4 regions of the Halomonas sp. A29 genome follow, and region 1 is predicted to be linked to each of the others. Evidence: predicted binding sites of a transcription regulator. Region 1 holds the regulator's gene; each other region holds the start of a gene.

The links. Region 1 encodes sigma-54, which starts transcription at its own class of promoters, with help from an activator protein. Its sites were predicted from a motif close to TGGCACNNNNNTTGCTNT; they were not measured.
Region 2: a site for sigma-54 is predicted at 1,144-1,161, ahead of speB (agmatinase). Genes of this name have one in related genera too.
Region 3: a site for sigma-54 is predicted at 5,416-5,433, ahead of glnA (glutamate--ammonia ligase). Genes of this name have one in related genera too.
Region 4: a site for sigma-54 is predicted at 2,829-2,846, ahead of SPH52_RS18855 (urease accessory protein UreD). Genes of this name have one in related genera too.

The regions. Positions count from the first base shown of each region.
Region 1 is NZ_JAXQPR010000005.1:240,640-248,556, reverse strand. It holds gene SPH52_RS11575 (HPr family phosphocarrier protein) at 1-49, opposite strand, end outside; gene rapZ (RNase adapter RapZ) at 52-972, opposite strand; gene ptsN (PTS IIA-like nitrogen regulatory protein PtsN) at 1,019-1,489, opposite strand; gene hpf (ribosome hibernation-promoting factor, HPF/YfiA family) at 1,496-1,804, opposite strand; gene SPH52_RS11555 (RNA polymerase factor sigma-54) at 1,913-3,334, opposite strand; gene lptB (LPS export ABC transporter ATP-binding protein) at 3,493-4,224, opposite strand; gene lptA (lipopolysaccharide transport periplasmic protein LptA) at 4,226-4,765, opposite strand; gene lptC (LPS export ABC transporter periplasmic protein LptC) at 4,762-5,382, opposite strand; gene SPH52_RS11535 (KdsC family phosphatase) at 5,395-5,952, opposite strand; gene SPH52_RS11530 (KpsF/GutQ family sugar-phosphate isomerase) at 5,977-6,978, opposite strand; gene SPH52_RS11525 (calcium/sodium antiporter) at 7,011-7,917, opposite strand, start outside.
Region 2 is NZ_JAXQPR010000003.1:50,563-58,479, reverse strand. It holds gene SPH52_RS06310 (sigma-54 interaction domain-containing protein) at 1-1,024, opposite strand, end outside; gene speB (agmatinase) at 1,205-2,155, shown strand; gene SPH52_RS06300 (YjiH family protein) at 2,198-3,580, shown strand; gene SPH52_RS06295 (5-guanidino-2-oxopentanoate decarboxylase) at 3,590-5,209, shown strand; gene SPH52_RS06290 (purine-cytosine permease family protein) at 5,287-6,597, shown strand; gene SPH52_RS06285 (aldehyde dehydrogenase family protein) at 6,619-7,917, shown strand, end outside.
Region 3 is NZ_JAXQPR010000015.1:57,688-65,604, forward strand. It holds gene SPH52_RS21155 (deoxyguanosinetriphosphate triphosphohydrolase) at 1-116, opposite strand, end outside; gene ntrC (nitrogen regulation protein NR(I)) at 341-1,750, opposite strand; gene glnL (nitrogen regulation protein NR(II)) at 1,743-2,789, opposite strand; gene SPH52_RS21170 (DUF4124 domain-containing protein) at 3,142-3,684, opposite strand; gene glnA (glutamate--ammonia ligase) at 3,871-5,277, opposite strand; gene SPH52_RS21180 (hypothetical protein) at 5,628-6,167, opposite strand; gene typA (translational GTPase TypA) at 6,505-7,917, shown strand, end outside.
Region 4 is NZ_JAXQPR010000010.1:123,441-131,357, forward strand. It holds gene ureC (urease subunit alpha) at 1-1,209, opposite strand, end outside; gene SPH52_RS18845 (urease subunit beta) at 1,206-1,526, opposite strand; gene SPH52_RS18850 (urease subunit gamma) at 1,583-1,885, opposite strand; gene SPH52_RS18855 (urease accessory protein UreD) at 1,903-2,796, opposite strand; gene urtE (urea ABC transporter ATP-binding subunit UrtE) at 3,029-3,727, opposite strand; gene urtD (urea ABC transporter ATP-binding protein UrtD) at 3,727-4,566, opposite strand; gene urtC (urea ABC transporter permease subunit UrtC) at 4,563-5,705, opposite strand; gene urtB (urea ABC transporter permease subunit UrtB) at 5,709-7,313, opposite strand; gene urtA (urea ABC transporter substrate-binding protein) at 7,486-7,917, opposite strand, start outside.

The DNA of each region.
Region 1 (7,917 bases):
GGGCGTGGAGACCGCGTTTGTTGGTCAGGGTCAGCTTGCGGCAGGGCACGCTCAGGGTTCCTTGCGTTCAGATGTCTCTGCGGTCTCTTCCTGTGCGGCGGTGACCGGTGTGTGGATGCCGAGCTCGCGATGGCGCAGGCGTACGTCGGGCTGCTGTTGGGCCAGGTGCTTGGCGAGGCGTTCGGCCAGGTAAACCGAGCGATGCTGGCCGCCGGTACAGCCGATGGCAACGGTAAGGTAGCTGCGGTGGGTGTCGCGGTAGGCCGGTAGCCAGCGTTCGACCCAGGCGATGATGTCGTCGAGCATTTCCTGGACGAGGGGATATTGCTCCAGGAACTCGACGATACTGGGTTCCCTGCCGGTGGCGGAGCGCAGGCGCGGATCCCAGTAGGGGTTGGGCAGGCAGCGGGCGTCGAAAACGATATCGGCGTCGAGCGGAACGCCGCCCTTGAAGCCGAACGACTCCACGGTCAGGGTCAACTGCTCTGCGCGATGGCAGGCCACTTGCTCGGTGATGCGTCCACGCAGGTCATGAACCGACAGGCGTGAAGTATCGATGATCAGGTCCGCCAGGTTGCGAATGTCGCTCAGCGTCACGTCTTCCGACTCGATGGCCTCGCCCAGGGTCATGTCCCTGCCGCGGGTCAACGGATGACGACGCCGGGTGGCAGAGTAGCGTTCGAGGAGAATGCGAGCATCGGTGGTCAGATAGATGATCTGGCAGTCGACCTGCTTGGCACGCAGTTCCTCCAGCAGCCGTGGGAAGCGCTCCAGGGCATGGGGCAGGTTGCGCGCATCGATGCTGACAGCAATCGAAGTCTGGATCGTGGGGGAATTGCGCAGTTCATCCACAAGCGATCCGAGCAGCATCGCCGGAAGGTTGTCGATGGCATAGTAGCCGATGTCCTCGAGCGCTTGCAGTGCGATCGACTTGCCGGAGCCGGAACGGCCGCTAATGATCACAAGCTGCATGACATTTCTCCTGATCAGGGGCTGGCCGAACGGCGAATAGGCAGAGTCAGGCCGAGGACTGTCGTCGGATCGCCTCGATGAGGCGCTCGTGGAGTTCGCGCTGGCTCGTGCACTTGCGCAGCCGCGCGCGCGTCTCGGTGTCGTTCATCACGCCTGCCACTTGGCTCAGCAACGACAGGTGAGTGTCGTCGGCCTCCTCGGGTACCAGCAGTACGAAGACGAGATCGACCGGCTCACCGTCGATGGCGTCGAAATCGATGGGCTCGGCCAGTTTGAGAAAGGCGGCCACGGGGCTGTGGCAGTGGGGGCTGCGGGCATGAGGAATCGCCACGCCATTGCCGATCCCGGTGCTGCCCAGCCTCTCGCGACCGACCAACCTGCCGAAGACCTCCTGACTGTCGAGGCTCGGAGTGTTCTGCGCAATGAAGGTGCTGAAGAACTCCAGCACCCTCTTCTTGCTACCCCCGGGAACGTCGAACAGCGCGCGTTCAGGGGGCAGTATGGTTTCCAGTGTCATGGCAGCTCAGCGAATGCCGGCGCCCTGAGCGCGCGCCTGGGCCTTTTCCTTGTGTTTGACCAGTTGACGGTCGAGCTTGTCAGTCAGCGCATCGATAGCGGCGTACATGTCAGAATCAGAGGCTTCGGCATGAAGGTCGGCGCCGGCGGCGTGCAGCGTGCAGGCAGCCTGTTGACGCTCCTTCTCGATGGAGAGCGTCACTTGCACGTTGGTGATGTTGTCGTAATGGCGCTGGACGCGGCTAAGCTTTTCGCTCACGTAGTCACGCAGTGGATCGGTCAGTTCAACATGATGGCCGGTGATGTTGACTTGCATGACAAGCTCCTTCGTCCTTCGGGTGGTGGCTCGATTGTAACCCTTTTTACTGCCCTGCAAACCCCCTCGGGAGTCGTGATTGCCCCGCGTCAACATTGTGTCGAGACATCAGCGAAAACGCTTGCGCTCGCTCGAGGAAGGAATTCCCAGCGCTTCACGATACTTCGCTACCGTGCGGCGTGCCACCTCGATGCCGCTCTCGGCCAGCAGATCCACCAGGCGGCTGTCGGAAAGCGGCTTGCGAGGCGGCTCGTCGGCGATCAGTTTGCGGATACGGGCGCGTATCGCCGTACTGGAGTGGGCGTCCCCCTCACCATTGCCACCGACGTGGCTGGAGAAGAAGTACTTCAGCTCGAATACGCCACGCGGCGTGTGGATGAATTTCTGTGTAGTCACCCGTGAAATGGTCGATTCGTGCATCTCGACGGTCTGGGCGATATCGGCCAGCACCAAGGGCTTCATGGCCTCTTCGCCCTGCTCGAGAAAGTCGATCTGGCGTGCCATGATCTCCCGTCCCACGCGCAGCAGGGTGTCGTTGCGGCTGGCGAGGCTCTTCATCAGCCAGCGCGCCTCCTGCAGGTGATCCTTGAGGAACTGGTTGTCCTGGCTCTTGTCGGCGCGTCGTACGAGTGCGACATAGTCGGGCTGGATACGTAGCCGGGGCAAGGCCTCGGCGTTGAGTTCCACGCGCCAGCCCGCTTCGTCGTGGTAGGCAACCAGGTCCGGAGTGACGTAGCTGCTGCTCACTTCGGCATAGGCGCTGCCAGGGCGGGGGTCCAGCGAGCGAACCAGGGCGATGACCTCATCCAGGGCATCGTCGTCCAGCCCCAGGCGACGCTTGAGGAGACGGCGATCATCGGAGGCCAATGCCTCGAGGAACTGGCGTACCAGGCGTCGGGTCTGGGGGAGCAGCGGTGTGTCGTCGGGCAGCGCGGCCAATTGCAGCATCAGGCACTCGCGCAGGTCGCGGGCGAACACGCCGGTAGGCTCGAACTGTTGCAGGCGTAGCAGGACCTGCTCGACCTCCCGGGTGGGCAGGCCTTCGAGGCCTTGCTGGCGCAGGCCGTCGCGGATCTCTTCCAGCGTTTGCGACAGATAACCGGCACCATCGACGGCGTCGATTAGACTCTCGGCGATAATGTGTTGGCGATCGCTCAGGTCGGTCATCGCCAATTGCCAGATCAGGTGGCCGGCCAGCGTCTGCCCCGAAGCCTGGCGCTCGAAGTCCGGTCCTTCACCGGTAGCGCCGCCGGAGCTCGTGCCATGATCGGGGTAGGTATCCGTCCAGTCGCTGTCGGTGGAGAGCTCGCTGGGGATTTCACTGGCCCAGTCATCGCTCTGGGTTTCGCTGACGGCCTGTTCACCGAAGTCGTCGTCAAGCTCCAGCATGGGGTTGGATTCCAGTGCCTGCTGGATCTCCTGACGTAGATCGAGGGTGGACAGCTGCAGAAGGGCAATGGCCTGCTGCAGTTGGGGGGTCATGGTCAGCTGGGTGCCGACACGCAGTTGCAAGGATGCTTTCATGGCCATGAGGATAACGGGCTCATCTGCCGGAAAACTCTACCCTAGACCGGTAGGCAGTGACATGCAAGAGAATTGATTGCAATATGCATGCCAGCGGCAATATTTATGCCTGATTAGAATGTTTTAAACAAAGATCAATTACTTGCTTAATGTGCAAGATTGCGTTATAGGCGGAAATCCTCGCCAAGGTAGACTTCCCGCACCCGCTTGTTGGCCAGGATGGCCTCGGCGTCGCCTTCAGCAATGATCTGGCCATCGCCGACGATATAGGCCGAGTCACAGATGTCGAGGGTTTCGCGGACATTGTGGTCGGTGATCAGCACGCCGATGTCGCGCGCCTTGAGCTGGCGGATGATGCCCTTGATCTCGCCCACCGAAATCGGATCGACCCCGGCGAAGGGTTCGTCGAGCAGGATGAAGGCCGGTTCGGTGGCCAGCGCCCGGGCGATCTCGACTCGACGCCGTTCACCGCCTGAGAGGCTCATGCCGAGGTTGTCGCGGATGTGGGTGACGTGGAAGTCTTCCAGCAGTTGTTGAAGCCTTGCCTGGCGCCCGCGTCGGTCGAGATCCTTGCGCGTCTCGAGGATGGCCATGATGTTGTCGGCTACCGATAGCTTGCGGAAGATCGACGCCTCCTGGGGCAGGTAGCCGATCCCGGCCTGGGCTCGCTGGTGCATGGCGCTGTGTGAGAGATCCATGTCGTCGATGTGCACTTCGCCGGCATCCGCCTTGACCAGCCCCACGATCATGTAGAACGAGGTGGTCTTGCCGGCCCCGTTGGGTCCGAGCAGACCGACCACGCAGCCCTGCTCGATGGAGAGACTGATGTCATGCACCACGCGGCGACGCTTGTAGCTCTTGGCCAGATGCCGGGCATGCAGGGTCTTCTTCAGCATTTCAGCGCTCCGGCTGCAGGGTCATGCGGATCCGCTGGCGTCCTTCGACGCCCTCGCTCTCGGCGCGGGCCTGTACCACCCGACGGTCGAGGAAGTACTCCAGGTAGCCGCCGTCGAAGGTGTCGCCGCCCTGGTGCAGCTCGGCGCGGTCGATCAGTTCCACTCGGCGCTCGGCCACGTGATAGATGATCGTGCGGCCCCAGCCTCGCACCACGGGTTGGTCGGGGTCGGGCTGTTGCTCGATGTAGGCGCGTTCGCCGCGGGCCGTGGCACGGGAGAGTTCGCCGGCCGCATTGCGCTGGAACTCGACTCGGTCACCGGTGAGTCGCATGGTGCCTTGGCGAATGTCGACCTCGCCGGTATAGACGGCAGTGCCGGCGACATCGTCCAGATCGAGCCGGTCGGCCTCGACCTCGATGGGTTGCTCGGCGTCGCGTTGCTGCGCCGTAGCCGAACCGATACCTGCAAGACCGAACAACGCCATGCCAACCAGCGCTGGGGTGAGCAGCTTGCGGACGGTCGGGAGCTTGCATCGCTTCATGGCGTGAAATCCTCTAGGTTGACGGCGTCGGCCTGCCCCGGCTGAGCGCCTTCCGAGGGGTGGTGGCCGCGCACATTGTCGGTCAAACGTGCCCGGTTGTCATGGATCCAGGCGTCGAAGCGCTCGCCGCGCATGTGCTGCGGTGGCTGCTGTAGCAGGGCGGGTGTATCGCTCCAGGCATGTCCCACATCGGCATCGAAGTGCAGAGTCTCTGTATCGAGCTGCCAGTGCTCCTCGGGGGCGAACAGGCGGGCGTCACCTGAGAGGGTCAGCGGGTTGCCGCCAGGGCCGAGACGACCTTCCATGCCGCTTGCCATCCAAAGCCGGCCTTCGCGGTCGATCAGGTGGGCCAGCGGTGTGACGGCGCGGGTGACGTCGTCGTGGGGTGTATGCACCAGCCTAGGACTCTCCAGGCGCTGGTGGGCCCGACCCTCCGCATCGAAACGGGTCAACTGCGCCTGTTCCAGGAAATAGTCGGGCTCGCCGGCCTCGTCGGTGGGTACCGGGCCGGGGGCTGGCGCCTGCCAGGGATCCAGCCAGGCGATCAGGGCGCCCAGGCCGAGCAGCAGCAGGAACAGCCAGACACGGAACGAGGGGCGTGGCAGCCTACGCAGCATATCCGAACGGCCTCAACGCTTGCCGTGGAGATAGGTGTCGACCAGCGCATCGCGATGCCCTTGCGCTTCGAGCAGCATGTCGCAGATCTCGCGCACCGCGCCATGTCCACCTTTGCGTTGGGTGACGTAGTCTGCCAGCGCGCGCATGTAGGTGGGGGAGTCGGGTACGGTGATGCCGATGCCGGCGCGCTGAATGACTGCCAGGTCGGGCAGGTCGTCGCCGCAGTAGGCGACCTGCTCGAGTTCGAGCCCCTTGCGTGAGCACAGTTCGCGCAGAGTGGTGAGCTTGTCCTCGCAGGCCTGGAAGACATGGTCGATGCCCAGTGCGGCGGCACGGTGGCTGACCATGGGTGATTCGCGTCCGGTCAGGAAAGCCACCTGCAGGCCGGCACGCCGCAGCAGCTTGAGACCCAGGCCGTCCTGCGTGTGAAACGCCTTGATCTCTACGCCATCGGCCTGGAAATAGAGTCGGCCGTCGGTGAGTACACCGTCCACGTCCAGTGCCAGTAGGCGAATCTTGCGCAGACGGTCGACAAGGCGCGGATCGATGGTGGAGGTGGCCAGAGCCATGGGCTCTCCTTGGTCAGGGTGAGGTCAGATGACGCCGCTTCGCAGCAGGTCATGCATGTGTAGGGCGCCGATCGGATGCCCCGTTTCGTCAACGACGGCAAGCGCCGTTATCAGGTTGTCTTCCATGATGCGCACCGCTTCGGCGGCCAGCATGTCGGGAAAGATTCGCTTGCCGGGGCGGGTCATGACGTCGTCCACCGTCAGCTGGCTGAGATCCTGATGCTGGTCGAGTGTGCGACGCAGGTCGCCGTCGGTATAGACACCGATAAGCTGATTCTGCTCATCGACGACACAGGTGAAGCCGAGCCCTTGGCGGGTGATTTCAAGCAGGGCGTCGCGCAGGGGACTGCCGAGCGGCACCCGGGGCAGCCGGTCGCCCTGATGCATCAGGTCGCTGACGCGCAGCAGCAGGCGCTTGCCCAGGCTGCCACCGGGGTGTGAGAGGGCGAAATCCTCGGCGGTGAAGCCGCGCGCCTCGAGCAGGGCCACGGCCAAGGCGTCGCCCAGCACCAGGGCGGCGGTGGTCGAGGCCGTCGGTGCCAGGTCCAGTGGGCAGGCCTCACGCTCGACGCCGGCATCGAGATGGGCGTCGGCGTGGCGTGCCAGCGTCGAGTCGGGGCGCCCGGTCATGCTGATCAGCGGCGTGCCGATGCGCTTGAGCAGCGGCAGCAGGGCAGTGACTTCGGCCGTTTCACCGGAGTTCGACAGTGCCACTACCACGTCGCCCGGTGTGATCATGCCCAGATCACCGTGGCTGGCTTCGCCGGGGTGGACGAAGAACGCTGGCGTGCCGGTGCTGGCAAGCGTCGCGGCGATCTTGCCTGCGACATGGCCCGACTTGCCCATGCCGGTCACTATCACACGCCCCCGGCAGGCGAGCATCAGCTCACAGGCGCGGTCGAAGTGGCTGTCGAGGCGTTCGGCCAGAGCAGCGATGGCTTGCTCTTCGATTTTCAGGGTGCGACGAGCGCTGTCTCGCAGTGGCGAGGAATCGGCGCTCTGAGCTGGGGAATCGTCTGTGTTCATGGCGATGATTGTTGCCCTTTGTGGGGAATCGCTCAAGTGGCACCGCTGGCCGCGGTGGCCAGCCAGGTCAGGTAGACGAGATAGGCGCCAAGGAACAGGGCGCCGGGAAGCCTTCCCAGTCGGTCATGGCGATGCCAAAGCAACAGCATGCCCATGCCCAGCGTCAGCAGCAGCATGATCGGGAAATCACGTTGCGCGGCTGCTGGATCGACCGGTCCCGGTGCCAGCAGGCCGGGAATCGGCAGTACCGCCAGAAGGTTGAAGAGGTTGGAGCCGATCACGTTGCCTATGGCCAGGTCGTGATGACGCTTGATGGCGCTGGCCACGCAGGCGGCCAGCTCGGGCAGGCTGGTGCCGATGGCGACTATCGTCAGTCCGATCAGCAGATCGCTGATGCCGAGGCCGCGTGCGATTTCGCTGGCACCCCAGACCAATGCTCGGGAGCTCACTACCAGGAGCAGCAGGGTTCCTGCTAGCCAGCACAGTGCCTTGGGCAGGGAAAGATCGGGGATCTCGCCGGCGAGGTGTGGGTCGGGGGTGTCTGCGCGCATCAGCCACCACAGGCTGAAAATCAGCAACAAGCCGAGGAAGAGCGCATCGAAGCGTCCCAATATGCCGTTGGCCAGTGCATAGCCGGCCAGGCCAGTGGCGCCGAGCAGCAGCGGCAGCTCGCGCCGTACCAGCGAGAAGCGGATGGGAATAGGCCTGACCAGGGCCGTGACGCCCAGCACCAGCCCGATGTTGGCGATATTGGAGCCCAAGGCATTGCCGGTGGCCAGGTCGGGTATGCCATCCAGAGCGGCAAATACGGCGACCACCATCTCGGGAGCCGAAGTACCCAGGGCCACGATGGTCATGCCGATCAGCATCGCGCTCAGCCCGGTGCGGCTGGCCGTGGCGGCGGCGGCATTGACGAAGCGGTCGGCGCTCCAGGTGAGC
Region 2 (7,917 bases), on a different contig from region 1:
GCTCGAGGCACGCCTCGGCCAGCGCCGGAATGTCCTCGCGACGTTCACGCAGAGGCGGCAGCGTGAGCGGGATCACATTCAGGCGGTAGTAGAGGTCGAGGCGAAAAGCGCCCATCTCCACGCGCTTGGCCAGATCCTGGTTGGTAGCAACCACCAGGCGAAAGTCGACCCGGCGCGGCCGGGTATCACCGAGACGCGTGACACTACCGTCCTGGATCACCTTGAGCAGCTTGGTCTGCATCGGCAGCGGCAGTTCGCCGATCTCGTCGAGGAACAGCGTGCCCCCTTCCGCCAACTCCAGCAGCCCCGCCTTGCCCTGGCGTGCCGCGCCGCTGAAGGCGCCAGGCTGATAGCCGAACATCTCCGACTCAAACAGATTCTCCGGGATGGCGGCGCAATTGACGTCGACGAACGGCCCCTGGCTGCGCCGGCTCCAGCGATGCAACTGCCTGGCGAAGGCGGTCTTGCCGACCCCCGATTCGCCCAGCATCAGCACCGTGGCATCAGAAGGCGCTACGCGCTTGAGCAGCAGGGCCAACTCGCGCATCAGCTCGCTGCGCACCTCAAGGCTGTCGAGCATATCGTCGAGCAGGCCTTCCTCAGCGCTGGACCCGCCCTGGCTGCGCTTTAGGTGTTCGCTGAAACGCTTCTGCAGCAGCGCGTATTCGTCCTGCAGCAGCTGCAGGTCGGTGAGGTCGCGGGAGCGGCTGACGATACGCTCGAGCCGGCCGTTGACATAGACCGGGTGCGCCTCCGCGATGACTCGCCTTCCCGTGCCGGTGACCTGCATCAGTTGTGCCGGCTTGCCGGTGCGGATCACCTCGAGACTGATGGAAGGCTTGAGCACGCCCTCCGCCTCGAGTTGCTGAACCGTGCTGCCGATCAGGCGCTCCCGCGCCATGCCATAGACCGCCGCCGCGCCCGGACTGACGTCGAGGACCCGACCCGAACCACAGACGATGAAGAAGTGATCGTTGGCCGTCTCGACGATGGTCTTGATCACCTCCCGATCGATTTCGCTCATATGGCCGCCCCGTGATTCAAAAGTGAATTACAATTCGATATTGAATCAAATATCGCGCCGTAACGATGCAATTATGCATCGTCCAGCCTGTCAAGCCCATGCTGACGGGGCGCTGCAGTTGGCATGAATGCTGCTACGTATTGAGGGACGACATGCAGATACCGTTGCCAGGAGTTCATCATGCCCGACTTCAACCAGCCTCTCGGCGGTAACGAGATGCCCCGCTTCGGTGGCCCCGCCACCATGATGCGCCTGCCCACCCAGCCCACCGCCGAAGGGCTGGACGTGGCCTTCGTCGGCGTGCCTTTGGACATCGCCACCTCAAACCGTCCCGGTACTCGCCTGGGCCCGCGACAGATACGCGACGAGTCGCGCATGCTGCGGCCCTATAACATGGCCACCCGCGCCGCCCCCTTCGACAGCCTGCAGGTGGCCGACATCGGCGACGTGCCGATCAACACCTTTCATCTGCCCAAGACCGTAGAGATCATCACCGCTTTCTACGACGAGGTGCTCAGCCACGGCTGCGTTCCGCTGACGCTGGGCGGCGATCATCTCATCACTCTGCCGATCCTGCGCGCCATGGCCAAGAAACATGGCCCAGTGGGGCTGATCCACATCGATGCCCACGCCGATGTCAACGAACACATGTTCGGCGAACCCCTGGCCCACGGCACGCCGTTTCGACGCGCCCAGGAAGAGGGCCTGCTGGCCAAGGGCAAGGTGGTCCAGATCGGCCTGCGCGGTACCGGCTATGCCGCCGAGGACTTCGACTGGTGTCGCCAGCAGGGTTTCCGCGTGGTGACCGCCGAAGAGTGCTGGTACCAGTCGCTCGCGCCACTGATGAACGAGGTGCGCAGCCAAATGGGCGACAGCCCGGTCTACGTCACCTTCGACATCGACGGACTCGATCCCTCGGTGGCACCAGGTACCGGCACCGTCGAGATGGGCGGCCTGACCTCGGCCCAGGGGCTCGAGATCGTGCGTGGCGCCGCTGGGCTGAACATCGTTGGCGGCGACCTGGTCGAGGTTTCGCCGCCCTACGACACCAGCGGCAATACGGCATTGATGGGCGCGACCCTGCTCTACGAGATGCTGTGCGCTCTACCGGGCGTAATCCGCCGCGACTGATTGACGTTTCGTGACACTACAATGACAAGCAAGGGTAATCCCATGTCCTCCACTGACTCGACTCACCGAAATGCCACCCAGCCGATGCCCTTCGAGCGTGGCAGCCTGCTGAAATTCCTGCTGCCTTCGTTGATCGGCGTCAGCCTGTTCCTGATTCCGTTCCAGGTCGGCGACACCATCAATATCGGCATGGGACTCATGGCCGATGGACTCAAGACGCTGCTCGGCGGTGCCCTCCCGGCCATTGCCGTAGCCGTACTCGTGCTTTCGGTACTGGCCACCTCCTGGGTCAAGCTTGCGCACCCCCGCTGGGCCGAGAAGGGCGTACTGCACGACATGTTCCACGTCGGCCCGGTGTGGTTCGGCATGCGCATCCTGGGGGCGGCCTTCGCCCTGATGACCTTCTTCCAGTTCGGGCCCGAGTTCGTCATCGCCTCCTTTACAGGCGGCGTGATGCTCAACGACCTGGCCCCGGTACTGCTGACGTTCTTCTTCTTCGCCGCCCTGCTGCTGCCGTTCCTGGTCGAGTTCGGCTTCATGGAGTTCATCGGCAGCCTGGTGCGCAAGCCGTTCCGGGTGATCTTCAATCTACCCGGCCGCAGCGCCATCGACGCAACTGCCTCGTGGATGGGCTCTGGCACCGTGGGTGTATTGATCACATCCCAGCAGTACGAGCAAGGCTATTACAATCGCCGCGAAGCCTCGGTCATCGCCACCAACTTTTCCATCGTGTCGATCGCCTTCAGCCTGCTGATCACCAGCTTCGTCGACCTCAATCACATGTTCGTCCAGTTCTACTTTACCGTGGTGGTGGCCGGACTGATCGCCGCTGTCATCGTGCCGCGTCTGCCGCCGCTGTCGCGCAAGCCCGATACCTACTACGAGCCCGTAGGCTGCCAACTGGCAGAGAAACGCACCGAGAAAATGGGCCTGCTGCGTTACAGCCTGACTCAGGCGGTACGCCGCGCCGAGCACGCCCCCGGCCCTAGGGAGCTCGCCCGCAACGCCTTGTTCAACGTGGCCGACATCTTCCTCGGCCTGCTGCCGTTGGTGTTCGCCATCGGCACGGTGGCGCTGATACTGGCCGAGTTCACACCGCTGTTCACCTGGCTCTCCTACCCCATGGTGCCGGTGCTCGAGCTACTGCGCATCCCCGAGGCCGAGGCAGCCGCCCCTGCCACACTGGTAGGCTTCGCCGACATGTTCCTGCCGGCAGTACTGGCCACCAACATCGAGAGCGAGCTGACCCGCTTCGTCATCGCCTGCCTGTCGCTGACCCAACTGATCTACATGTCGGAGATCGGTGCGCTGCTGCTCAAGTCGAAGATCCCCCTCAAGCTGTGGGAACTGGTGGCAATCTTCCTGCTGCGCACGGCCATCACGCTGCCGATCATCGCCTTCATGGCCCACACCTTCTTCTTCTGAGGTCCGACGATGGCCAACCAACCAACGATGACCTGCGCCCAGTTGCTTTTGACGCTCTTGAGCAAGCGCTATGGGATCGACACCGTGTTCGGCATCCCAGGCGTGCACACGGTGGCGCTCTACCGCGGACTGGAGGGCGGCGGCGTACGCCATGTCACACCGCGCCACGAGCAGGGCGCCGGCTTCATGGCCGACGGCTACGCTCGTGCTACCGGCAAGCCCGGCGTTTGCCTGATCATCACCGGGCCCGGCATGACCAACATTGCCACCGCCATGGGCCAGGCGCTGGCCGACTCGATCCCCATGCTGGTGATCTCCAGCGTCAATCGCCGCGACACCCTGGGCCGCGGCCAGGGCCGATTGCACGAGCTTGCGAGCCAGCAACAGCTGATGGCGGGCGTCTCTCGCTTCAGCCACACCCTGCTCGACCCCACCGCCCTGCCCGAAGTGCTGGCCCGTGCCTTTGCCGTGTTCCAGGGCCAACGCCCCGGCCCGGTGCATATCGAGATCCCTATCGATCTGTTCGACTCGCCAGTGGAGATGACAGACCTGCCGCCGCCGGCGCGGCTCTACCGCCCGGCACCCGACCCCGAGGGGCTGGCACTGGCCGCCGAATGGCTGCGTGAAGCAAAGCGCCCACTGCTGCTGCTGGGCGGTGGCTGCGTGGATGCACCCGAGCCGGCCAGGGCGTTGGTCGAGAGGCTCGATGCACCCACCGTGACCACCATCAATGCCAAGGGTCTGCTGGGTCGCAATCATCCTCTCGATCTGGGCGCCAACGCGGCGCTGCCGGCCGTGCGCGAGCTGGCCCGCGACGCCGACGTCATCCTGGCGGTAGGCACCGAACTCGGCGAGACCGACTACGATGTGGTGTTCGACGACGGCTTCACGCTACGCGGCAGGTTGATTCGCATCGACCTGGACGCCCAGCAGTTGGTGCGCAACCAGCAAGTCGCGCTGGGCCTGGTGGGCGATGCCGGACGCAGCCTGGCCTTGCTCGCCGAGTATTTTACCGAACCGCTCTCACGCGACGGCGCCGCACGCACAGTCGCCACGCTCGAGGCGCTCGGACTCGAAGCAGACCCTGCCTTCGCTCCCTTCGTGCCTCTCTACGCCGCCCTGCGCGAAGCACTCCCCGAGGCGATCCTGGTCGGCGATTCCACCGCCCCGGTCTATGCCGGCAACCACCTCGTCTCGCAGCCCGCACCGCGGCGCTACTTCAACGCCTCCACCGGCTACGGCACCCTCGGCTATGGCCTGCCGGCGGCACTCGGCGCCCAACTGGGCCAGCCGACGCTGCCCGTGGTGGCACTGGTCGGCGACGGTGGCGTGATGTTCACCCTCAGTGAACTCGCCACCGCCGTGGAGCAGAACCTGCCGGTGGTGATCGTGCTGTGGCACAACCAGGGCTATGAAGAGATCCGCCGCTACATGGATGCCCATGGCGTGGCTCGCTGCGGCGTCGACATCCAGGCGCCGGACTTCCAGGTCGTTGCCGCCGGCTTCGGCTGCCAGGCTGCCCGGGTGAGCGATCCGGCAGGCCTCGCTCGCGCCCTGTCGACGCGGCCTGCCGACGCCCCCTTGTTGATCGAAGTGAATGCCGAAGCCTGGCAGAACGGCCTGAGCTGAGCGCGTATAGAACAACAACAAGATCATGGGCGCACGCCAGCTTCACGCGCCCATTCCAACGCCCAAGGACACACATCATGAGCCATGAACCCACCTTCCTCGGCCAGGACACCCTGTCAGCCGATCACGTAGAACGCAGCCTTGGCATCCCCGGCACCTTTGCTCTGTGGCTCGGAGCCAATGTGGTTGTCACCACCATCCTGACCGGAATGCTGCTGGTTCCCGACCTGACCTTCCAGCATGCCATGACCCTGGTATTCATCGGCTCGGCCATAGGCATCATCCCCCTGGTATTGATCGGCGCCATGGGGCAGCGTACCGGCATGACCACCATGGTCCTGGCCAGGGGCACTTTTGGGCGCCTCGGTGCAGGGTTTCCCGCTTGGGTCAACCTGTTGGCGCTGATCGCCTGGAGCTGGATCCAGGCTCTGCTAGCCGGTATGAGCCTGGACTACGCCGTCTCGACACTAACCGGCTACTCCAACGTGGCACTCTTCACGGTGATCTGTGAGACCCTGGTGGTGGCCATTGCCCTGCGCGGCCACCTGAGCATCGAGAAAGCCGAGAAACTGGCCGCCGTGCTGATGCTGGGCCTCTCCGCGGTCGTCCTTTTCGCCCTCAATCGGCACTACGACCTGCCGACGATTACCGAGCTGGATGCCACCGGATTGCTTGGTGCCGGCGTGGCCTTCGATATCGTCATCGCCACCGCTTTCTCCTGGATCCCCCTCGCCGCCGACTATAACCGCCACTGCCATAGCCTCAAGGCCGCTGTTGTCGGCACCTGGGGCGGCTATGTGACTGCCACACTGGTTGCCATGGGCCTTGGGGCGACCGTCTCGGCCCTGTCCGTGGCCATCGGTTTCCCGCAGACCTACGACCCCACGGAATTGCTCAGCGGCTTCGGCTTCGGCCTGCCGGCGGCGCTGGTAATCTTCTTCTCGGTGCTGACCACCAATGTCATGTGCGTCTACAGTGCCACGCTCTCCTTTATGAGCGTGCGGCCCGCAACCCCCTTCTGGAAACCCGCCTTGGTGATTGGCGTGGTCTCCATCGTGGGTGCGCTGATTCCGGGGATTCTCAATCAGTTCCAGACCTTCCTGCTGATCATCGGCAGCGTCTTTATCCCGGCCTTCTCGTTGATGATCGTCGACTACTACCTGATCGACAGGGAGCGCTATACAGCCGCCCGCCTGATCCACGGTCGTGACTCACTGCCTGCCATCAATGGCATGGCCTTGGGCAGCTACCTACTAGGTGCCGCCCTGGCCTATTACTGGAACTGGGTCGCTCCCTTGGAGTTCGGTGCCTCCCTGCCCGTCTTCCTGATTACTGGCGCCCTCTATTATGTCGCCAGCAAGGTCTTGGCCCGTCCGTTGCCAGCCTGATTCATTCGACGAGGAAAGAACATGCAACAGTTGGATCACCAATTCATCGACAATCGCTGGGTGCCTTCACGAGGCGAACGTCGCCTGCCGGTAATGAATCCCAATCGCGAAGAGACGATCGCCGAGGTGACCGCCGGCCATCCGGACGATGTGGAAGATGCCGTAGCCGCAGCCTGCCGCGCCCTGCCTGCCTGGCGAGCGCTCACCGGTGCCGAGCGTGGTGCCTACCTCGAGGGCTTTGCCGATGGCCTGGCCCGGCGTCGGGAGGAGCTGATCCGGCTCTCCTCGACCAACAATGGCAAGGTGCTGGCCGAGGCTGGCATCGACCTCGACGATGCCATCGCCTGCTATCGCTACTACGCGCGTCAGGCACGCGAACTCGACCAACGCCAGGGTCGGCTCGTCGGGCTTGAAATGGACGGCGTCGAGGCACGCTGCTACCACGATCCGGTGGGCGTGGTCGGATTGATCACACCGTGGAATTTCCCGCTGGTGACCAGTGCATGGAAGCTCGCCCCGGCACTGGCCGCCGGCTGCACGGTGGTACTCAAGCCCTCCGAGGTGACACCGCTGCCCGAGCGGGTGTTGGCCGAGATCGCCCAGGAGATTGAGCTGCCCGACGGCGTACTCAACCTGTTGTTCGGCGACGGCGAGGGTGTCGGTGCACCGCTTGCCGCTCACCCCGGCATCGACAAGATCTCCTTCACCGGCAGCAACCGGATCGGCGAGGCGGTCATGCACGCCGCCGCCGAGCGCACCGCCGACGTTTCGCTGGAGCTCGGCGGCAAGTCGCCGATCCTGGTGATGGAGGATGCCGACCCCGCACAGGCGGCCGATTGGGTCATGGCCGGCATCTACTTCAATGCCGGCCAGATCTGCTCGGCCACCTCGCGGCTGATCGTCCACGAAGCCATCGCCGACAGGCTGTACGATGCCCTGGCTGAGCGCATCGATGCGCTGACACTCGGCGATCCGCTGGAGGAAGCGACCGACATGGGACCGCTGACCAGCGCCCGCCAGCGCGAGAACGTCCGAGCCTATCTCGCCGTTGCCGAGCACGAAGGCCTCAGCGCGGTGCGAGATGCCTACCACCGGCAATTGCCCGAACGGGGCTATTTCGTCGCCCCGACCCTCTTTCGCGACGTGCCGACCCAAAGCCGGCTGTGGCGCGAGGAGATCTTCGGCCCGGTACTGTGCGCGCGCAGCGTCGCAAGCGAACGGGAAGCGATCGACCTGGCCAACGATAGCGATTTTGGCCTGGCGGCAACCGTCGTGAGCGGCGACGAGGAGCGCGCCCGACGCATCGGCCGTCAGCTTCAG
Region 3 (7,917 bases), on a different contig from region 1:
ACGATCCGATCATGATCCTTGTGGAATGGGCTGCGGCCGATCTCGTCACGACCGCTGGTGGGCTTTCCGTGCAGCCGGGAAGGGTCGAGCAACTGCTGCCAGTGCATCTGCGTCATGGGCTTCCTCCTGAAGCCTTCATTCTGGCACTGCCGCAGGCGGTATGACCACGGCTACGATGAAACCACGCAAAAAGGCCGAGCTTCTCGAAGCTCGGCCTTTAGGTATCGACGTGACGCTGCAACGAACCTGTGCCTGTCGCAGTTGATAGAAATCGCTCCATCAACCTCAGCCGCCAGCCCTTCAAGAGCATGGCGACGGGCGAATGCGGCGGGCGAGTGCTTCAATCCTCCGCCAGCGAGGGCAGCAGCGTCTTGAGCTTGCGTGTCAGCGTATTGCGGCCCCAACCCAGCAGCTCGGCGGCCTCGCCCTTGCGCCCACCGGTGTGCTTGAGCGCGGTCTCTATCAGGATGCGCTCGAAGTCCGGCACCGCCTCTTCCAGCAGGTGGGTGTGCCCCGCCGCCAGGGCGCGGTCGGCCCAGTCGCGGAAGGCGGCACGCCAGTCGCCGTTGGCGACGTCACCACCTTCACCCTGGCGCAGCTCCGGCGGCAGGTCCTCGACCAGGATCTCGCGGCCCGAAGCCATTACCGTCAGCCAACGACAGGTGTTCTCCAACTGACGCACGTTCCCAGGCCAGGCCAACCGGGTCAGGTGAGCCTCGGCGTCCTTGGTCAGCACCTTGATGTCGGTGGCGAGTTCCTTGGCGGCCTCGGCCAGGAAGTGGCGCGCCAGCCGCGGGATGTCCTCGCGCCGCTCCGCCAACCTGGGCAGATGCACACGGATCACGTTGAGGCGATGAAACAGGTCCTCGCGGAAGCGACCGTCCTCCACCAGCCGTTCCAGATTCTGGTGGGTGGCGGCGATGATGCGCACGTCCACCTTGACCGGCGTGTGGCCACCGACCCGATAAAATTCGCCGTCAGCCAGCACCCGCAGCAGCCGCGTCTGGGTCTCGGCGGGCATGTCGCCTATCTCGTCGAGGAACAGGGTGCCGCCGTTGGCCTGCTCGAAGCGCCCCTGGCGGCTTGCCGTGGCGCCGGTGAAGGCGCCCTTCTCGTGGCCGAACAGTTCGGACTCGATCAGGTCGCGGGGGATTGCCGCCATGTTCAGGGCAATGAACGGATGACTGGAACGCGGGCTGTGCTGATGCAGGGCACGGGCCACCCGCTCCTTGCCGGTACCCGACTCGCCGTTGATCAGTACCGTGATGTGCGAGTGCGACAAGCGGCCGATGGCACGGAACACCTCCTGCATCGCCGGCGCTTCGCCGATGATCTCGGCGTCCAGGCCCTCGGGCACACTGACCGGACGCTTGCGCTCGCGGGCATGGGCCACGGCGCGACGCACCAGGGCCAGCGCCTCGTCGACGTCGAACGGCTTGGGCAGGTATTCGAAGGCGCCGCCCTGATAGGAGGCCACGGCGCTGTCGAGGTCGGAGTGGGCGGTCATCACGATGACCGGCAGGTCGGGATGCACTTCACGTACACGCGACATCAGGTCGAGGCCGTCTATCCCCGGCATGCGAATGTCGGTGACCAGCACGTCGGGAGGGTCGTCCAGCAAGCGGCTGAGCGCCACATCGGCCCGGTCGATACATTCGACCTCGAGGTCGGGCTGAGCCAGGGCGCGCTCCAGCACCCAGCGAATGGCGCGGTCGTCGTCGACCACCGCGACACGTGCGACATCAGTCATGGCGCCTCTCCAATGGAATAAGCAGACGAAACTCGGTATGGCCGGGGCGGGAATCGCACTCGATCAGCCCCTGGTGCTGGTGCAGGATGCCCTGGGCGATGGACAGTCCCAGTCCACTGCCATCGGCACGCCCCGATACCATGGGATAGAAAAGGGTTTCCTGAAGGCTCTCGGGGACGCCGGGGCCGTTGTCGATCATGGCCACTTCACAAACCAGGCGATGACGCTCCGCTCCCAGGGTGAACTGGCGGCGCGCCCGGGTGCGCAACAGCAGGCTCGGGGCTTCGGTGCCCGCCTCGGTCATCGCCTCAATGGCGTTGCGCGCTACGTTGAGCACTGCCTGAATCATCTGGGCTTCGTCGCCGGGGAAATCCGGCAGGCTGGGATCGTAGTCACGCTCGATGCTTACCGCCGGGGTCTCGGCCATCAGCAGCGTGCGTACACGTTCCAGTACCTTGTGAACATTGAGCGGCTCGTGACGCACCAGCTTGTTCGGCCCCAGCATGCTGTCGACCAGGTCACGCAGGCGGTCGACCTCCTCGACGATGATACGGGTGAACTCCTGCAGGGAGGGGTCGTCGAGATCGCGCTCCAGCAGCTGCGCGGCGCCACGAATCCCGCCTAGCGGGTTCTTGACCTCATGGGCCAGGCCGCGCGACAGCACCTTGATCGCCTCCTGACGGTTGAGCAAGGCCTCCTCGCGTGAGATCCGCAGCAGGCGGTCGCGGGGCTCCATCTCCACCAGCAGCTCCGAGGTCGACAGCGGCGTCACCGTATAGTCGACCGTGACGACGGTACCGCTGAGCAGCGCCAGCCTCATCTCGCGCTGGGTGAAGGGATGCTGGTCGTCGCGAGCCTTGGCCAGCACCTCGCCCATGCCATCGTCCTCGGCCAGCAGCGTCGGCAGGCAAAGCCCCCTTACCCGACCCAGGCTGACCGCCAGCAAGGCTTCGGCCGCCGGGTTCATCCAGCTCAGCCGCAGCTCTTCGTCCAGCAGCAGCACCGCCGTGGTGAGGTGTTCCATCAGGCGTCGATACATTTACGACCTTCCCTTGGCAAATGCGGGAGTGCGTGGAGCAGCATGTGCATCGTCATGGCGCATCGGTAGGGACCGCCACAACCAGCGTCCCGAAGCCGGCCACGTTCAAAGACTGAACATACCAAGCAAGAAGCGCGCCAACCCACCCTGACGCAGCATGGCGCCGTTTCAGGGCGAATGTAGCGGACCATCATGCACTATGATGGTGCATCAATAGACAAACTGCCATGCCAGTGAGCACCAACCTCTCCCGCCTTGGTGCATCGCAGTCCACGATTGATGAGCCAGGAGAGGGCGCAGTCATCAGATTGGGGCAGAGCGCCTGACGATCAGGCGACACTCTGAGGCAGCATCAATTGACTCTTTGCACGTAGAGAGAAACCGGCGGGCTGCGGTGGCGCACCTGTCCTCGGGCATCGAGCAGCTCTGCCTGGAGTACGTATTCGCCACGGCCGAGGTCGTTGAGCATGAAGGCACGGGTGTGCATGGGGGTCTGGCTCACCCGGCCATCAACCAGCAGCCGCACGCTGTGATCGGGGCGCAGTTCCGGCTCGATGGCCAGCTCCACCTGCAGATTGCCGGCATAGCTGGCAGGAAGGTCGGCCCCATGCTCCGGCGAGCGGATGCGAAAGGTATCGTAGGGCATGAAGGGCTGGCCTGGCGCCTCGCCCATGCGCGGGGCAACGCCCTCGACGCGTGGCGGCTCGGACTGTCGCCCCTCGACCTGCGACGGAATCACGGTCAATGGCGCCAGCTCGACCGGTTCGCCACCGCGATTGGGGTCGTCGGTGAAGATCACGTTCCCTTGCGCATCGGTAGTGCGATAGATCGTCGTGGCCAACGCCGTATGCGTCACCACCAGGCCCAGCAGACACAGCGCGATCGCCTTGACCATGAGGACTCTCCCTGCGACGGCGACTCACACAGCACCGCTGTCGGCCGGCCAATACGCCAATAAAAACGTGTTTCTCCGCAACCTTTCGCAACTCAGTGTACGACAAAAAAGGGGCGCCGCGATGCGGAGCCCCTTGGCGGTGCCGGCTGGCGAGGCAAGCCTCGTCCAGCCGTCCAGACTGCGATATCAGCAGCTGTAGTACATGTCGAACTCGATCGGGTGCGTCGTCATGCGAATACGCTCGACGTCTTCCATCTTGAGTTCGATGTAGGCATCGATCATGTCGTCGGTGAACACACCGCCTTCGGTGAGGAAGGCACGGTCAGCGTCCAGCGCCTCGAGGGCCTGATCCAGACTGTTGGCGACGGTCGGAACCAGCTTGCCCTCTTCCGGCGGCAGGTCATAGAGGTTCTTGTCCATGGCATCGCCGGGGTGGATCTTGTTCTTGATGCCGTCGATACCGGCCATCAGCATGGCGGCGAAGGCCAGGTAGGGGTTGGCGGTCGGGTCGGGGAAGCGAGCCTCGACACGCTTGCCCTTCGGGCTCGCAGTGTACGGAATGCGGATGGAGGCCGAGCGGTTGCGGGCACTGTAGGCCAGCATGACCGGCGCCTCGAAGCCCGGCACCAGACGCTTGTAGGAGTTGGTGGAAGCGTTGGTGAAGGCGTTCAGGGCACGGGCGTGCTTGATGATGCCGCCGATATAATAGAGCGCCATTTCGGACAGACCGGCGTACTGGTCGCCAGCGAACTGGTTCTGGCCGTCCTTCCAGAAAGACTGGTGCACGTGCATGCCGCTGCCGTTGTCGCCGACCAGCGGCTTGGGCATGAAGGTCGCGGTCTTGCCGTAGGCGTGGGCCACGTTGTGGATCACGTACTTCATTTCCTGAACTTCGTCGGCCTTCTTCACCAGGGTGTTGAACCGGACGCCGATCTCGTTCTGGCCGGCGTTGGCTACCTCGTGGTGGTGCACTTCGACGGTCTGGCCGATGGCTTCCAAGGTGTTACACATGGCGCCACGAATATCGTGGAAGCTGTCGACCGGGGGCACCGGGAAGTAGCCGCCCTTGACCCGCGGACGGTGCGCCAGGTTGCCGCCCTCGACCTGACGGTCGGTGGCCCAGGCGCCCTCTTCGGAGGTGATCTTGTACATGGCGCCTTCGATATCGGCTTTCCAATGTACTTCGTCGAAGATGAAGAACTCGGGCTCGGGGCCGAAGAAGGCGGTATCGCCCAGGCCAGTTGACTGCAGGTAGGCTTCGGCGCGCTTGGCGATGGAGCGCGGGTCACGCTCGTAGCCCTGCATGGTAGCCGGCTCGATGATGTCGCAGCGCAGTACCAGGGTGGCGTCTTCGGTGAACGGGTCGAGGAAAGCGGTACCGTCTTCCGGACGCAGGATCATGTCCGACTCGTTGATGCCCTTCCAGCCGGAGATGGAGGAGCCATCGAACATCTGGCCGTTCTCGAAGAATTCCTCGTTGACGTCACGGGCCGGAATGGTGACGTGCTGTTCCTTGCCCCGCGTGTCGGTGAAGCGCAGGTCTACCCACTTCACATCATGTTCTTCGATCAGGGCGAGAGTCTTGGCTGACATGTGTGTCCTCCGTTTGAGCTGTGGCTCGATTCGTTTGGCTGAAGTCCACTGGCGCGGGTTCGTTGCAGCGCCTGTTGTAACACGCTGTGGGCCTGCTGCCCACGTCGCCATGCACAAGCATGGAGAGCTGCCCATACGAATGCAGGAGGCATGCCAAACATGCACCATGCAAGCCCAGGAAAATATTAAACAATTGTTTTTACGAGAAAATAATTTGCACCGCACTGTATCGGACTGCACCAAGCCTGCCCGACCGGCCTCGTTCTGCCCCATCAGAGCCCAAACAAGGCGCCAAGTTGGTGCAATCAATATCCTTGCGCACCACATGGGTGCACAAAACGCAGCGATGCTCAGGCGGTTTCGATCGACACGCGCGCTTGACAGGCCCTAAGCCGTTCGAGCAGGTCGGGCAGCGCATTGCTCCCCAATTGTGGGTCGAAGCCACCGATGCGCTCGAACCAAGGCCGCGCCACCCAGAAGGTATCTCGGGGTGAAGGGCCCTGGAGCAGCCACCACCAGCGCATCCAGCTGTGCCGGCGAACCGGCAGGACACCGGCGTCCCAGTCGCTGTTGCGCTCCACATCGACCAAGCGGTGGCTCAGCCAGTCCGCAGCGCGGCGATCCCCCAGCCCGGGGAACAACAGAAACTCCCCGCGGCTCGCACGCACCGCGGCGTTGAGGCGGCTGCCCAAGGCGACGGAACTACACGACAGCAGCGTGGCCTGGTGGCGCTGAGCCAACGCGGGCAGCCGGCGATCGCCGGTATCATCCACCAGCAGCAGCTCATAGCCGCCCTGCCAACGCCGGGCGGCCTGCTCGAAGATGACCAGATTGCGCGGCAGTTTCGCTCCCGCGGCACGTGCATCGAAAATGACACTGGACAGGGTCATGGCTCTGGCTCCACCAAGGCAGGGAGGGCCGCTCGGGAGAATGTTCGTTACGAACTGTGTAGTTAAGTGTAGAAAGGTGTCAACAAAGTTCCCTTATTGAATTTCATCGCACCAAGCCGTCCGACTCGTGCACGGCTTTGCCGGTCGGGAACATTGCCCGGGCAGCCTCGACCGCATGGGGAGAGCCACGCCTCAGGCTGAGAAGCGTATTATGAGAGGTTGTGCTATTCCCCTTCGCCGCTAATCTGTACAATGCGCCACCACTCCCCTACCCCGCGCCTAGGGTACGTCCTATCGATGTGTACATAGGTGCGCACCTGTTGATGAGTCACACCTTATGAACACAGCTGTAACCCCCTCTCGTATCGAGAGTTTGCGCAATATTGCCATCATCGCTCACGTCGACCACGGCAAGACCACGCTGGTCGACAAGCTCCTGAGCCAATCCGGCACGCTGGATCGCAAGGCCGAGGGACAGGAGCGGATCATGGACTCCAACGACCAGGAAAAGGAACGCGGCATCACCATCCTGGCCAAGAACACCGCGATTCGCTGGCAGGACGGCAACGGCCGCGACTTCCACATCAATATCGTCGACACCCCCGGACACGCCGACTTCGGCGGCGAGGTCGAGCGCGTGATGTCGATGGTGGATTCGGTGCTGCTGCTGGTGGATGCCGTCGACGGCCCCATGCCGCAGACCCGCTTCGTGACCCAGAAGGCCTTCGCCCAGGGCCTCAAGCCGATCGTGGTGGTCAACAAGATCGACCGCCCTGGCGCGCGCCCCGACTGGGTCATCGACCAGATCTTCGATCTGTTCGACAACCTCGGCGCCAGCGACGAGCAGCTCGACTTCCCGATCATCTACTGCTCGGCCCTCAACGGCATCGCCGGCATGGACCCGGAAGCGCTGGCCGAGGACATGTCACCCATGTTCCAGGCCATCGTCGACATCGTCGAGCCGCCGGCCGTTGAGCTCGACGGCCCGTTCCAGATGCAGATCTCGGCGCTGGACTACTCCAGCTACGTGGGCGTCATCGGCCTGGGTCGCATCAAACGCGGCTCGGTCAAGCCCAACCAGCAGATCGTGGTGATCGGCACCGACGGCAAGAGCCGCAAGGGCAAGGTCGGCCAGGTCATGACCCACATGGGTCTCGAGCGCGTGCAGACCGAGCTCGCCACCGCCGGTGACATCGTCTGCATCACCGGTGTCGACGAGCTCTCGATCTCCGATACCCTATGCGACCCGGCCGCCCCCGAGGCGCTGCCGCCGCTGTCGGTGGACGAGCCCACCGTCTCCATGACCTTCCAGGTCAACGACTCGCCCTTCGCCGGGCGCGACGGCAAGTACGTCACCAGCCGCAACATCAAGGATCGCCTCGAGCAGGAGCTGATCCACAACGTGGCGCTGCGTGTCGAGCAGGGCGAGAGCCCCGAGAAGTTCAAGGTTTCCGGCCGCGGCGAACTGCACCTCTCGGTGCTGATCGAGACCATGCGTCGCGAAGGCTTCGAGCTGGCGGTGGGCCGTCCCGAGGTGATCATCAAGGAGATCGACGGCGTCAAGCAGGAGCCGTACGAAGAGGTGATCATCGACTGCGAGGAGCAGCACCAGGGCGCGATCATGGAGGAGCTCGGCTACCGCAAGGGAGAGCTGACCAACATGAACCCCGACGGCAAGGGCCGCGTGCGCCTGGATTTCATCATTCCCGCACGTGGACTGATCGGTTTCCGCGGCCAGTTCCTGACCCTG
Region 4 (7,917 bases), on a different contig from region 1:
CAGCGCCTCGTCCTCCGGCAGCAGGCCGCGCTGCACCTTCATCTTGTGAGCGGTCTGCCAGGTGCGACACACCACTTCCCCGACACGGCCCATGGCCTGGGAGTCCGAGGCGATCATCGAGATCACGCCCAGGTCCTGCAGGATGTCCTCGGCGGCGATGGTCTCGCGGCGAATGCGCGAGTCGGCGAAGGCCACATCCTCGGGAATGTTCGGGTCGAGGTGATGGCACACCATCAGCATGTCGAGATGCTCGTCTATGGTGTTGACCGTATAGGGCCGCGTCGGGTTGGTCGACGACGGCAGCACGTAGGGCTTGGAGCAGGCGATGAGGATATCCGGCGCATGGCCGCCCCCGGCGCCCTCAGTGTGATAGGTGTGGATGCCGCGCTCCTTGAAGGCGGCCAGGGTATCCTCGACGAAACCCGACTCGTTGAGGGTGTCGGTATGGATGGCGATCTGCACGTCGTAGCGCTCGGCCACGCTCAGGCAATTGTCGATGGAAGCGGGCGTGGTGCCCCAGTCCTCATGCAGCTTCAGGCCCATGGCGCCGGCCTCGAGCTGTGCCTCCAAGGCTTCGGGCAGGCTGGCGTTGCCCTTGCCGAGAAAGCCGATGTTCATCGGCAGGTCGTCCACCGCCTGCAGCATCTTGCCGAGATGCCAAGCGCCCGGCGTGCAGGTGGTGGCGTTGCTGCCGGTGGCCGGCCCCGTGCCACCGCCTAGCATGGTGGTGATGCCGCTCATCAGCGCCTCCTCTACCTGCTGGGGGCAGATGAAGTGGATGTGCGCGTCGATGCCGCCCGCGGTAAGGATCTTGCCCTCGCCGGCGATCACTTCGGTACCGGGGCCGATGACGATATCCACGTCGGGCTGTGTGTCCGGATTGCCCGCCTTGCCGATGGCGGCAATACGGCCGGCCTGGATGCCGATGTCCGCCTTGACGATGCCCCACCAGTCGAGGATCAGGGCGTTGGTGATCACAGTATCCATTACCGTATCGTCGAGGCGCTGGCTCTGGCCCATGCCGTCGCGAATCACCTTGCCGCCGCCGAACTTGACCTCGTCACCGTAGTGGGTGGCGTCGCGCTCCACTTCGATCCACAGCTCGGTATCGCCCAGGCGCACCCGGTCACCCACGGTCGGGCCGTACATATCGGCATAGGCCTGCCGGCTGATGCTATTTGAAGAGCTATCAGAAGAGCCGGTACTCATGCCTCACCTCCATCCAGCTTGCCCATCACTTCACCGCGAAAGCCGTAGATATGGCGCGTGCCGGCAAAGGGAATCAGCGTAACCTCACGGGTCTGGCCGGGCTCGAAGCGAATCGCCGTACCCGCCGCCACGTCCAGGCGAAAACCTCGTGCCTTGGCACGGTCGAAGACGAGGGCCGGATTGGTTTCGGCAAAGTGGTAGTGGGAGCCGACCTGGATGGGCCGATCACCGGTATTGGCGACCTCGACGGAGATCCGCTCGCGCCCGGCGCAGAGTTCTATCTCGCCGTCCTTCAATTGATACTCACCGGGAATCATCAGTTTCTTCCCTCTTCGCTTAGGGCCAACACGGCATGGCCGAGTGCAGCCAATTTTTAGACGATGGGAGTGTGCACGGTCACCAGCTTCGTGCCATCCGGAAACGTGGCCTCTACCTGCACTTCGTGCACCATTTCGGCCACGCCCTCCATTACATCGTCGCGGCCGAGGATCTCGCGACCGTAGCTCATCAGGTCGGCCACGCTGCGGCCATCGCGAGCCCCTTCCATGATCTCGAAACTGATCAGCGCCACGGCCTCGGGATAGTTGAGCTTGAGGCCGCGAGCCCGGCGCCGCTCGGCCAACTGAGCGGCGGAGAACAGCAGCAGCTTGTCCTTGTCTCTGGGTGTCAGTTCCATGCGAATCTCCTGGTCAGTCAGGTGAACCAGATACGGGGTGGATGAGCAGGCACGCCGATCAGTAATGGCCGGAGGCAAGTCCAGGCCTGCCGGCATATTTCCCAAGCCTCGTTACGTTCATGCCCCAGATAGCGCAGCAGCAGCACGCCATGACGCACGGTCACAGCCCAGCGCTGGCTCGCTGTAATCGCCTCGCGTAACCTCTCGATGGCGCCAGCCTCGTCGGCCAGCCCCACCGCCCACAGCGTGGCCTGCACGCTGGCCCCGCCCTGCCCCCAGCGCCCCGAGAAACGCGGATGCGCGGGATCGAGCGGCTGGCGTTCCAGCCACAGCGGTTTACCGTCGCGGAACAGTTGGAAGCGCTGCTCGATACGGCCCGAAATGTAAGGCAGGTGGCTGGCCGGGCGGCCCAGGGCCAGTACTTCCCAGCCCAGGCAGCGCGCATCCGACTCGAGCTCGATACACGTTTCCTGAACGCCTCGTGAGCCATCGAAAGCGATGGTTTCCTGGGGCAGCCACTCCAGTACCGCACCTGGTGCCACCTTTAGCTGAGTCAGTTGGGACCAGGCCACACCGTGGCTGTCGGCGCGATAGAGCTTGTTGGCGGCGGGAGTGGTCAGCAATGCATGGGCGCACGGCTCGACCCGGGCCGCGATGCTCAACGCATCACCGCTGACCAGACCGCCAGGTGGATGCAGCAGATAAACGTGACAGGCCCCCTCATACCCTTCCGGATAAAAAGGCCGTTGCACACGCAGCGGGCCGCGGTGGCTCGCCTTTACCATGCGCGTGACCCGGTCACGGAAGCCAAAACCGAGCTCCAGCGAGGCCGCCCAGTGGCGCTCGGCATCGAAGCGATGACCGGAGTCCGCCGAAGGCTCAGCGAAGGTGGATGTCTCGAAAGCGGTCATGGGCGTCCTGGCATGGCGTGTCTACCCAGCTTTGAGCAAGGCCCGTACCAGAATGGTGAATGCTTTGAACATCCATTAGAAAACAAGATATTAAAGGAACAACGGCAGGCCGAACGAGGGGCCTGCCGTTTATTCTTGGTGCAGACGAGGCGCCGCCCTCGCTCCTTGTGGGTGCACGCGACCTCATCGCACACCATTCTGGTGCAAAAAGAGGTGCACCTGCGCCACACACCTACACCGTCAGGTGCTGCTTGATCAGCGTATCGGTCAGCTCGGCGATCTTGCCCCCGGCCACCGGACGGCCGCGGTCCATGATCGCAAAGCGATCGGCATACTTGCGGGCAAAGGGCAGCTTTTGTTCCACAAGCAGAACCGTCAGGCCATCCTCGGCTATGAGTTTGCGGATCACTTCGCCAATCAGGGTGACGATGTTGGGCTGGATGCCCTCTCCCGGCTCGTCGAGGATCAGCAGCCGCGGCTCGAGTACCAGCGCGCGGCCAATCGCCAACTGCTGCTGCTGGCCGCCGGAAAGGTCGCCGCCGCGGCGATGCTTCATCTCAGCGAGAACGGGGAAGAGTTCATAGATCCGCTCCGGGATGGTGCGCCGGCCATCACCGCGGGCGGCCAGCCCAGTACGCAGGTTCTCCTCCACGGTGAGCAGCGGAAAGATCTGGCGCCCTTGGGGCACGTAGCCGATGCCCAGCCGCGAGCGATCCTCTACCCTCCGCCTGGTCAATTCCACATCATCGGCGTAGCGAATACTGCCGGAGTGCACTACCACCTCGCCCATGATCGCCTTCATCAGCGTGGTCTTGCCCACACCGTTGCGCCCCATCACGCAGGTACACTGCCCCGCCGGCACGCTGAGATCGAGATCCCAAAGGGTGTGGCTCTCGCCGTAATACTGGTTGAGCTTGTCGACCGCGAGCATCAGACCGTCTCCTCCTCGGCTTCGGCCCCCAGATAGACCTCGACCACCCGCGGGTCGCTGGCCACCTGATCCATGCTGCCTTCCGCCAGCACACTGCCCTGATGCAGCACCGTCACCTTGCGTGCAATGGAGCGCACGAAGCCCATGTCATGCTCCACCACCACCACCGATTGCTTGCCGGCAAGCCCGGTAAGCAGTTCGGCGGTGCGCTCCATCTCCTGCTCGGTCATGCCCGCCACCGGCTCGTCCACCAGCAGCAGCCGTGGCCTCTGCATCAGCAGCATGCCGATCTCCAGCCACTGCTTCTGGCCGTGGGAGAGAATACCCGCGGGGCGCTGGTGTAGTTCGCTCAGGGCGATGGTCATCAGCACCTCATCGATACGCTCGCGTATCTCGCCGCTCATACGCGCCGTCAGCGTAGGCAGGATACGCTTGTCGGCAGCCATCGCCAGTTCCAGGTTCTCGAACACCGTCAGTGCCTCGAACACCGTGGGCTTCTGGAACTTGCGGCCGATGCCCAGGCTGGCGATCTCTGGCTCGTTCATGCTCAGCAGGTCGTGACGACTGCCGAACCACACCTTGCCGGTGTCGGGCCGGGTCTTGCCGGTGATGATGTCCATCATGGTGGTCTTGCCGGCGCCGTTGGGCCCGATGATGCAGCGCAGCTCCCCGTCGTCGATGGTCAGGTTGAGGTCGTTGATCGCCTTGAAGCCATCGAAGCTGACCGTGACGTCCTCGAGGTAGAGGATCGGCCCGTGGCGCACATCGACAGGCGACGCCGCCGGCACAAGGAAATCGAAGACCCGGTCGCGATGCGCCAGGGAACGCAGAATACTCATGCTGTCGCCTCCTTGCCTGAGAGTGAGGCCTCATCGTCGCGCCGACGTCTCAGCCGCAATGCCAGGAGTCCTGCCACACCCTTGGGCAGGAACACCGTGACCAGCACGAAGAGCCCGCCCAGGGCGAACAGCCAGGCATCCGGCATGACGCCGGTGAACACCGTCTTGGCGTAGTTGACCAGGATCGCGCCGATCACCGCACCGTAGAGCGTCGCCCGGCCGCCGAGCGCCACCCACAGCACGATCTCGATGGAGAACAGCGGCGAGAACTCGCTGGGGTTGATGATGCCGACCTGAGGCACGTAGAGCGCCCCGGCCAGACCCGCCAGCATGGCCGATACCACGAACACGAACAGTTGGAAACGTTCGACCCGGTAGCCGAGGAATCGCGTGCGTGCCTCGGCGTCGCGGGTCGCCACGCATACCCGACCCAGCTTGCTCGTCACGATCGCCCGACACAGCACGTAGCCCAGCGCCAGCGCCATTCCGGTGACCAGGAACAGCCCCAGCCGGGTATCGCTGCTGCGCAGGTTGAAGCCGAGGATCTCACGGAAATCGGTCAGGCCATTGTTGCCGCCGAAGCCCATCTCGTTGCGGAAGAATGCCAGCATCAGGGCAAAGGTGAGCGCCTGGGTAATGATCGAGAGATACACCCCGGTGACCCGTGAACGGAACGCCAGGAAGCCGAACACCAGCGCCAGCGCTCCCGGCACCAGCAGTACCATCAGAAAGGCGAACCAAGCCATGTCGAAACCGAGCCAGTACCACGGCAGGCTGTCCCAGTTGAGGAAGACCATGAAGTCGGGCAGCACCGGATGGCCATAGACGCCACGGTCGCCGATCTGGCGCATCAGGTACATGCCCATGGCATAGCCGCCCAGGGCGAAGAAGGCGCCGTGGCCGAGGCTGAGGATACCGAGATAGCCCCACACCAGGTCCACCGCCACCGCCAGCAAGGCGTAGCTCAGGTACTTGCCGAACAAGTTAACGGTATAAGCGCTGACATAGAGCGGATGCCCAGGCGGCACCGCCACATGCAGCAGCGTCACCAGGGCCATGGCTGCCAGCAGCACGCCGAGGAAGATCAGTGTCGAGCGCTCACCGAACGGCCGCAGCAGCCAGAATCGAGAAGAATCCATGGATCAGCCCTCCGCCGCCCGGCCCTTCTGCGGGAAGAGTCCGCGGGGGCGCTTCTGAATGAACAGGATGATGAATACCAGCACGATGATCTTGGCCATCACGGCACCGGCCCAGGGCTCCAGCACCTGGTTGATCACGCCCAGCGAAAGCCCGGCTACCAAGGTGCCCCACAAGTTCCCTACCCCGCCGAACACCACCACCATGAAGGAGTCGATGATGTAGTTCTGCCCCAGGTTGGGGCCCACGTTGGTGAGCTGGGACAGTGCCACCCCAGCAAGCCCAGCCACCCCGGAGCCCAGGGCGAAGGTCAGGATGTCGACCCGCGTGGCGCGGATACCCATGGAGCGCGCCATGGCGCGGTTCTGGGTCACCGCCCGCACCTCGAGGCCGAGCCGTGTTCGGCGCATGATCAGCATCAGCGCGGCGAAGACCACCAGGGCGAAGCCGAGTACCACCATACGATTGAGCGTGAGAGACAGCGCGTCGTTGATGGCGATCGAACCGCTCATCCACTCCGGCGTGATCACGGTGCGGTTGAGCGGCGAGATCACGGTGCGTACCAGCTGCTGCAGAATCAAGCTGATACCGAAGGTGGCCAGCAATGTCTCCAGCGGACGACCCTTGAGGAACTGGATGACGCCACGCTCGATGGCGATACCCGCCAATGCCGCCACCATGAAACCGGCGGGAATCGCCAGGATCAGTGCTAGCCCCGGCTGGCCGGGCAACAGTTGCTGCATGGCCCAGGTGGTATAGGCGCCGAGCATGATCAGCTCGCCGTGGGCCATGTTGATCACGCCCATCACGCCAAAGGTAATGGCCAGGCCGATGGCCGCCAGCACCAGCACCGAGCCCAGAGACAGGCCGAAGTAGAGCGTCTCCACGGCACGGTTGACCTTGAGCATCTGCTCGACGCTGTTCAACGCCTCGCGGGCAGCGTCGGCCACGATCGGATCGTCACCATTCATGGCACGGTTGAGGGCCACTCGCACGCGGGGATGCAAGCTGCCGCGCAGGTCGGCTATCGCCTCGAGCTCACCTTGCTCCAGGCGATGAATGGCCAGGGCTTGAACCAGGCGATCACGCACTCGTGCATCCGGTTCTTCTTCGATCACCTCGGCCAGGGGTCCCGCCAGGTCGCCATCCACTTCACCCAGCAGCCTCTCGGCAGAAGCGCGGCGCAGCCCGATGTCGGCGGCATAGAGATCTACCACGGCGATGGCGCTGCGTAGCTGGTTGCGCAGTGAATTATTGATGCCGATGCGGTCCAGGTCTCGGCGCGACATCTCGCCCAGTGCCTCGCCCGTCAGCGCATCCTCAACCGGCCACTCACGGCCCGAATTATCAAGCACCACCACGAAGTTGCCTTCGCCGGTACGCTGCAGGCGCCCGTCGAGCAACGCCTGCAGCCAATCGCGGGCGCGAGGGTCGTCACTGCGCACGATCGCCTCGATGGCTTCACCCTTGGCGGGAAAGGACGACACGTCCAGTGCTTCGAGCAGCGCCATTGCCGCAGTATCGTCGCTGGGTGTCTCTGCCTCTTGTGCGGTAGCGGGAGTGGCCAGCGTGAGGCCGAGCGCCAGCATCAGGGCGAGAACCAGAACCATCAGCCACGCGCCTATCGTCGTGGGCGCGCGGTCATCATTGGGGGCAGCGCTGCCGGCCCTCACCCTGGCCGCCGCTGGCCCGGGCACGGGGGGATATCTCATCGGAGCGTTCCTCGAAATCGGTAGAGAAGGCGTGCTCCCCCGCCGCCACCTGGCAGCGGGGGATGAGGGCTTACTCGGCCAGTGCTGCTTCGGCCTCTTCCGCAGCGGTGCTGCCACCGCAACGGCCGGTGGCCACGTTGAAGTTGCCGCACTCCATGGGCTTGCGCCAATCGGCAATCAGGTCACGCGAGCCGGGCAGATAGTCGGACCAGGCATCGCCGGCCACGGTGGAAGGCGTCTGCCACACGATGTCGAACTGGCCGTTGTCCTGCACCTCACCGATCAGCACCGGCTTGGTGATGTGGTGGTTGGGCATCATCGCCGCATAGCCACCGCTCAGGTTGGGTACGGTCACGCCGATGATGGCATCCTTGACCGCATCGACATCGGTGGTACCGGCCTTGCGCACCGCCTCGGCCCACATGTTGAAGCCGATGTAGTGCGCTTCCATGGGGTCGTTGGTCACTGCTTCTTCGTCGCCGGTATAGTCGATCCAGGCGTC